2 linked regions of the Aliamphritea hakodatensis genome follow. The protein of the gene in region 1 interacts with the protein of each later gene in a pairwise test. Links are inferred from orthologs where the notes say so. Each region holds a gene or a part of one and is shown on either strand. Other genes may lie near its edges.

Region 1 (4,428 bases):
AGACATTGCTTCACTTCACTTAGAAATGAAAATCAAAGTGCTATCGCGGAAGGGAGCGCCAATGGGTACGTACTTGTTCCCAACGTCCAAAGCGAAAGCGAGGATAAGTAGTGACACGCACAACTTTAAGCTTTTTCATAAAAGCACCTCTTTCTTTTGATTAAGAGGTTCTTGTAAAGCAAAGCAACAAAAGTTAATCTGGAAGTGTATCGCTTCGTATAACTCTTGGGGCTGTAGACCTCTGTTATACAACCCTCCAAAAGCATTCCTACATGCTTTTGGTTGCCTTACTAAGGGTATCTAGCATCCTACTGCTAGTTACCCTAACTTACTCTCTATTACCCTTCTTCATTACTTCTCCAAACACCACTATATGGTGTAATAATCTGCCTAAACACACTAGATATAGATCGAGTATAATTCCGCTCAAAAAATATGCAACCATATTTGAAAACAAACACGTGTAGTATACCACACCAATGCGTATCGATTACAACACGCATTCACATATCATTATGATACGCATATTGCTTAAAAGTATACCTAATGTATAATTTGAACCTCTAACAATAAGTAAAGATGCAACTATCATGGATACATCTCTTAGCTATCTAGAGCTACAGAATATTGCCGGAAACAAGGCTGAAAGGCTGGCATACATAGACTTTAAGGTGCACTTCACAGGATCTATCAAGCGCAATGATCTCAATATTGCATTCGGATTAGCCGACGCTTCAGCCTCACGACTACTCTCTGACTACATAAAGCTAAGACCGAAAAACCTTTATCGAGACCCTTCACGAAAAGTGAACGTCATTACTGAATCTTTTCAGCCCTTGATCAATATAGATCCAGTGGTGGCATTAGGTATGCTTTCTCATGGTTTTAATAAAAACAAGCTAATCGATAACCCAGTACTGCCTTATGCCCGAATTGGCGCATTAACGAATGTATTGGAAAGGGAAGATGTTGCTAAGATAACTCGTGCGATGTTCAACGCTTCAGCGATTGAGTGCCACTATATCTCTAGCAATAGCAACAACCACAAGAAACGTGAAATTTTACCATTGAGCCTTTTATTTGATGGCCGCTACTGGATATTTCGAGGCTATCAACGCTGCGAGCAACGTCCTGACAAGTTTAAAAACTTCAACTTCAGTCGGACTACATTAATTAATGAACTAGACGTTGAAAACAAGCAGAAACCACATGAGTCTTTGGCTGCTGATAGTGCGTGGAATGAAAAAATTCCACTAGTCTTAACTCTGCATCCGAATTTAACTGAAGATCAAAGGAAGTCCGTACGAAAAGACTTCGGCATGTCAGCTGACAGTAATGAGCTAATACTAACTGAACGTGCAGCATTACTGTGGATATTGAAACGCCGCTGGTTCATTGATACTAGAGAAAAAACTACAACTGAAAATAACGAATACTATAACTTCTATCTGAAGAATCGAGAAATGTGTCTTTCTCATGTATAAATCTTCATATAAAAAAGCAGCCATAAGGCTGCTTTTTTAGTTTTCGTTTCATTCTAAATGAGACGCCGTTTCACAATTATGAGACAGCATTTCATCTCAAATGAGATTTGACAAAACCCATCAGAAATCCAGGTTGGATACGTTCAGGGCGTTGGTTTCAATGAAGTTCCGGCGTGGTTCCACTTCGTCACCCATCAGGGTGGTGAACAGCTGGTCGGCACCAATGGCATCGTCGATGGTAACCTGCAGCATGCGACGTACTTCCGGATCCATAGTAGTTTCCCACAGCTGATCCGGGTTCATCTCACCCAGACCCTTATAGCGCTGGATGCTATGGCCACGCTTCGACAGGTCCATCAGCCAGTTCAGGCCCTGCGGGAAGTCAGTAGTTTCAAGGGTACGTTCGCCACGCTTGAAGTAAGCAGTTTCTTCCAGCAGGCCGTTCAGGGTGTCGCCCAGCGCGGTCAGCGCTGCGTAGTCCTTCGATTCGAAGAAGGTCTGATCGAACAGATACTGGCTGCTGACGCCGTGCTGTAATACGTTTACTTCTGGCAAGAAAGTACCTTCATGCTCTTTATCTTCGTGTGCACCGCTGGTGTATACGTCACCGCCATCCAGTGTGTCACCCAGGCCGTCACAGACCTGATCAATCCATTCAGATACCTTCTGGTCATCACGCATGTCCGCCACTTCCAGACGCGGCGTATACACCATCTGGCGCAGGATCGGCTCAGGATACACCCGGGATAGGCGGGCAATCATACGGTCGACGTTACGATACTGGGATACGATGTCTTCCAGTGCGGTGCCGGTAATGCCCGGCGCATCGGCGTTAACGTGCATAGAAGCACCGTCCATCGCGCCCTGCAAGAGATAGTTATCCAGTGCATCGTCGTCTTTAAGGTACTGTTCCTGCTTACCTTTTTTGATCTTATACAGCGGCGGCTGGGCAATATAGACATGGCCACGCTCAATGATCTCAGGCATCTGACGGAAGAAGAAAGTCAGCAGCAGGGTACGGATGTGCGAACCATCCACGTCGGCATCGGTCATGATGATAATCTGGTGATAACGCAGCTTATCGGCGCTGAATTCTTCCCGACCAATACCCGTACCCAGTGCAGTGATCAGGGTACCGACTTCGGCAGAGGTCAGCATCTTGTCAAAACGGGCCTTCTCAACGTTCAGGATTTTACCCTTCAGCGGCAGAATGGCCTGGGTTTTACGGTTACGGCCCTGCTTGGCTGATCCGCCAGCGGAGTCACCCTCCACCAGGTAAATTTCAGACAGTGCCGGGTCTTTTTCCTGGCAGTCCGCCAGTTTTCCGGGCAGGCCGGCGATATCCAGTGCACCTTTACGGCGGGTCATTTCACGGGCTTTACGCGCCGCTTCACGGGCCCGGGCCGCATCGATCATCTTGGTAACAACGGCTTTGGCGTCCTGCGGGTTTTCCTGCAGGAAGTCGTTCAGCAGTTCATACATTGCCTGCTCAACCGCGGTTTTCACCTCGGATGAAACCAGTTTGTCCTTGGTCTGAGAAGAGAACTTCGGATCTGGCACTTTAACCGAGATAATGGCCGTCAGACCTTCACGGCAGTCATCACCAGTGGTGCTGGTTTTGCCGGTTTTGTTCAGCTTTTCGCTTTCAATGTAGGTGTTCAGACCACGGGTCAGCGCAGTACGGAAACCCGATAAGTGAGTACCGCCATCACGCTGTGGAATGTTGTTGGTAAAGCAGTGAATGCTTTCCTGGAAACTGTCATTCCACTGCATGGCCACTTCCACACCCACACCGTTTTCATGGGTGGTGTTAAAGTGGAACATTTTGTTGATCGGAGACTTGTTGTTATTCAGGAATTCAACGAAGGATCCCAGACCGCCTTCATAGGCAAACAGTTCTTCATCACCGGAACGCTCGTCTATCAGACGAATAGCCACGCCGGAGTTCAGGAACGACAGCTCACGTAAACGCTTGGCCAGCAGGTCAAATTTGAATTCGATGTTCTTGAAGGTGTCTTCAGATGGCCAGAAACGGCACAGCGTACCTGATGTGTCTGTCTGGCCAACAACCTTCAGCGGCTCGTCAGGCTCACCGTGACGGTAAGTTTGTTCATGCACGTCACCGTTACGGCGGATGGTCAGCTTCAGCTTGGAAGACAGGGCGTTTACAACGGATACACCTACACCGTGCAGGCCACCGGATACCTTATAAGAGTTGTCATCAAACTTACCACCGGCGTGCAGCACGGTCATGATAACTTCAGCGGCAGAAACACCTTCTTCTTCGTGGATATCTGTCGGAATACCCCGGCCGTTATCCGATACACTGACGCTCTCATCAGCATGGATAATGACCTTGATTTCACTGCAGTAGCCGGCCAGTGCTTCATCGATGGAGTTATCCACGATTTCAAACACCATGTGGTGCAGGCCGCTACCGTCATCGGTATCGCCGATATACATACCCGGGCGCTTGCGAACCGCATCAAGGCCCTTTAAGACCTTAATACTGGAAGAATCGTAATCCTGATTTTCGCCGCTCATAAACTCTCCTGATGCTGGGTGACTAATTCACCCTGGTGTATCTCATGGAAACTCACCTGAGTCTCCTGAGACCAAAACTCGCTCAATGTTGTTTTATCCACACAGGTGATAAAACACTGATTACTGGTTTTTTCTAAGTAGCTGCAAAACAACCGGCTGTGCTGCTCGTCCAGTTCGGACGGTAAATCATCAATCAGATAAACACAGGCCCGGCTGTTGAGCTTATAAAATAATGCACCCTGTGCCAGCTTTAATGCGCTGACAACAATCTTCTTCTGGCCCCGGGAAAGCCGTTCTGCAGCATTATGTCCGTCGGCCTTAACCCTCAGGTCAGCCCGCTGCGGCCCGGCACTGGTAAAACCCTGTTTCCGGTCCCGCACTAAATTATCGGCCAGCACGG
Region 2 (3,886 bases), 1.2 Mb from region 1 along the record:
TCGGCGGTGTATTCAGCATGGAGTCTGCGTCAGCAATGGCTTTATAGCTGAACAGTGTCGGCGTTTTATCAACAGGGGCCTGCAACAGATCATCGCGAATGATAACAACGGTCAAACCTGCCGGGCCTATATTTTTCTGAGCACCGGCATAAATCATCCCGAAGCGGCTCACATCCACAGGGGCAGACAAAATATTCGACGACATGTCAGCCACCAGCGGCACATCGCCGGTTTCCGGGATGTAGTCAAACTCCACACCGCGGATCGTTTCGTTGGGCGTGTAATGCACATAAGCGGCATCCGGATCAAGCTTAAGCTCATCCTGTGCCGGAACACCGGTAAAGTTCGAATCTTCGGCACTGCCTGCAACGTTAACGTCTATATAACGTCGGGCTTCTTTAATGGCCTTAGACGACCAGTCACCGGTGTTAATATAATCCGCACCTGTTTTAGTGCCCATTAAATTCATCGGAATCATGCTGAACTGGCTGGTTGCCCCACCCTGCATAAACAGTACCTGATAGTTATCAGGAATATCCATCAGGTCACGCAAATCCTGCTCAGCCTTCTTCGCCACCCCAACATACTCAGGGCTGCGGTGACTCATTTCCATTACCGACAGCCCCATTCCCTGCCAGTCAAGTAATTCTGTTTGCGCCCGAAGCAGAACATCTTCAGGCAATGCCGCCGGACCGGCGCTGAAATTAAATTTGCGTGTCATGGTCATGATTACAATTCTTTACACTGTTTCCGAAGGATCTTCTCTGAGACCTTTTAAGGGCCTTTACGGCCTCATTGTTAAGTATCTGCCTAAAATAAAATGTGCGGCTTAAGCCGCACATTTTGATCTGTCAGATATTATGCTTCATCGTTCTCAGACGAATCAGCCGGTGCATCCGTTGCCGGCTCGGTATCAGCAACCGCTTCACCGTCACCCGCAGCATCCTGCACCTCACCTTCAAGCTCATCACTCTCAGGCTCGTCAATACGCGCAATACCGACCAGGCTTTCATCTTCAGCAATCCGGATAACACGTACGCCCTGTGTATTCCGGCCCAGCACTGAAATTTCATCACTGCGGGTCCGCACCAGCGTACCTTTATCACTGATCAGCATGACGTCATCGCCTTCAAACATCTGCACTGCACCGGCCAGATCACCGTTTCGCTCAGTACACTGCATAGCAATAACACCCTGACCGCCACGACCATACGTCGGGAAGTCATCAACCAGCGTCTGCTTACCAAAGCCATTGATACTGGTTGTCAGAATCCGGCCACCTTCCTGAGGAATGATCAGGGCAATGACATGAGCCTCATCGGCAAGTTTAATACCACGGACACCACGGGCTGTACGTCCCATCGGACGCACATCACCTTCTGCAAAGCGAATAGACTTACCCTGGTTGGACATTAGCATTACTTCAGCGGTGCCATCGGTAATTGCAGCCCCCACCAGAGAGTCACCCTCATCCAGTGCAAGCGCAATCAGACCGGAAGAACGCGGACGGGAGAAGTTCTCCAGCGGCGTTTTCTTAACGGTACCCGCAGCAGTTGCCATGAACACATAGTGATCATCTGCGTATTCATTCACCGGCAGAATCGTGGTAATCCGCTCACCTTCAGATAAAGGCAGGATATTCACCACCGGGCGACCACGGGCGGCGCGGCTTGCCGGCGGAATTTCATAGACTTTCAGCCAGTAAACCTTGCCGAAGTTGGTAAAGCATAAAATCGTATCGTGGGTGCTGGCGATCAGCAGCTTTTCAACGAAATCTTCATCTTTAACCGCTGTTGCAGATTTACCCTTACCACCCCGGCGCTGGGCCTGATACATCGTCAGTGGCTGGGTTTTGGCATAACCACCGTGAGAAATGGTTACAACCATATCTTCTTCAGTGATCAGATCAGCAACGGTCAGATCTTGCTGGGATGCTGTGATTTCAGTGCGGCGCTCATCACCGTATTCCTCAACAATTGCTTCAAGCTCTTCACGGATAACTTCCATCAGACGCTCGGCGCTGTTCAGAATTTCCAGCAACTCAGCAATTTTTTCCAGCAGCTCACGGTATTCGCCGATCAGCTTGTCATGTTCAAGCCCGGTCAGACGGTGTAAACGCAATTCCAGAATTGCCTGCGCCTGTACCGGTGACAGGAAGTACTGACCGTCGCGCATACCATACTGAGGTTCCAGATCTTCCGGACGACAGGCGTTTTCACCGGCACGCTCCAGCATGGCTGTTACATCACCCAGCTCCCAGGAGCTTGCCAGCAGGCGTTCTTTAGCTTCCGCGGGGGTCGGCGAGCTCTTAATCAGCTCAATGATCGGATCAATGTTCGCCAGCGCAATCGCCAGACCTTCAAGGATATGTCCACGCTCACGGGCTTTACGTAACTCGTAAACCGTACGGCGGGTAACAACTTCACGGCGGTGGCGAACGAAGCACTCAAGGATCGACTTCAGATCCAGCGTACGCGGCTGACCATCAACCAGCGCAACCATGTTGATACCGAACACATTCTGCAGCTGAGTCTGGGCGAACAGGTTATTAACAATAACTTCTGCCACTTCACCACGGCGCAACTCAATCACGATCCGCATGCCGTCCTTATCGGACTCATCACGCAGTTCGGTTATACCTTCAAGTTTCTTTTCTTTTACCAGCTCAGCGATCTTTTCAATCAGCCGGGCTTTGTTCACCTGATACGGAATTTCAGTAAAGATGATCGACTCTTTACCGTTCTTCTCGTTTTCTTCAATATGGTGTTTGGCACGGATATAGATACGTCCACGCCCGGTACGGTAAGCCTGCAGGATTCCGGCACGGCCATTAATAATGGCACCGGTCGGGAAATCAGGCCCCGGAATAAATTCCATCAGCTCATCAATGGACAGATCCGGATTATCGATCAGCGCAATACAGCCACGAACTACTTCGGACAGGCTGTGTGGCGGAATATTTGTCGCCATACCCACCGCGATACCTGCAGAACCGTTAACCAGCAGGGCCGGCACACGGGTCGGTAAGACTTCCGGTATCTGTTCGGTTCCGTCATAGTTCGGAACGAAATCTACGGTTTCTTTGTCCAGGTCCGCCAGTAAGTCATGGGAAATTTTCGCCATGCGTATTTCGGTATAACGCATTGCCGCCGCCGAGTCGCCGTCAACGGAACCAAAGTTCCCCTGACCATCAACCAGCATATAGCGCATGGAGAACGGCTGTGCCATCCGTACAATGGTGTCATATACCGCACTGTCACCATGGGGATGGTATTTACCGATTACATCACCAACCACACGGGCAGACTTTTTATATGCTTTATTCCAGTCATTACCCAGTTCGCTCATGGCAAACAGCACCCGACGATGCACCGGTTTCAGGCCATCACGGACATCAGGTAAGGCACGTCCCACGATTACACTCATGGCGTAATCAAGATACGACTGCTTCAGTTCATCTTCGATGTTAACTGGCAGAATTTCTCTGGCTAAATCACCCATAATAGCTTTGGCTATCCTTGAATCAGACTGCTGAGAATTAATGGATCAGAGTATACAGCTACACCCCTGATCAGAACCGCCGAAGTATACCATAAATATGCAGCAATAATCCCGCAAAATTAAGACCTTGAGCCATACCTGATCGCTCTGTTCTTTACAATGTATTTCTGTAGTTTTTTAAGGCTCCCTGCGCCTCACAGAGAAAGCTTTTTGTATTCATCCTGACTGCAATGCTAAAATCCCCGCCAATATTTTTTAACCGACGGTCAGCCACGACTATGAGCGACACAAACAACCAGCACTCCGCGAATATCGATCCTGAAGAGATCGCTAAATTCGAAGAACTTGCCAGCCGGTGGTGGGATAAAGAAAGCGAATTCAAACC

The links. The genes of interacting proteins can lie anywhere in the genome.
Region 2: the proteins of gyrB (region 1) and gyrA interact in binary tests that used the Escherichia coli proteins (3 or more experiments, as listed by UniProt). The link is inferred for Aliamphritea hakodatensis from one-to-one orthologs.

What each region holds. Positions count from the first base shown.
Region 1 is NZ_AP025281.1:3,871-8,298, reverse strand. Bases 1,317-4,428 are described here. They hold gyrB (DNA topoisomerase (ATP-hydrolyzing) subunit B), read right to left. Parts: upstream 4,029-4,428; coding sequence 1,605-4,028; downstream 1,317-1,604. Other genes in these bases: recF (DNA replication/repair protein RecF), read right to left, coding at 4,025-4,428; PCI15_RS00025 (BrxR family helix-turn-helix transcriptional regulator), read left to right, coding at 1,317-1,484. In the rest of the region: PCI15_RS00030 (DUF3892 domain-containing protein), read right to left, coding at 1-6; more of PCI15_RS00025, read left to right, coding at 591-1,316. UniProt on the Escherichia coli protein: DNA gyrase negatively supercoils closed circular double-stranded DNA in an ATP-dependent manner to maintain chromosomes in an underwound state.
Region 2 is NZ_AP025281.1:1,233,480-1,237,365, reverse strand. What follows is about bases 659-3,886. They hold gyrA (DNA gyrase subunit A), read right to left. Parts: upstream 3,502-3,886; coding sequence 859-3,501; downstream 659-858. Other genes in these bases: ubiG (bifunctional 2-polyprenyl-6-hydroxyphenol methylase/3-demethylubiquinol 3-O-methyltransferase UbiG), read left to right, coding at 3,780-3,886; serC (3-phosphoserine/phosphohydroxythreonine transaminase), read right to left, coding at 659-721. Outside these bases: more of serC, read right to left, coding at 1-658. UniProt on the Escherichia coli protein: A type II topoisomerase that negatively supercoils closed circular double-stranded (ds) DNA in an ATP-dependent manner to maintain chromosomes in an underwound state.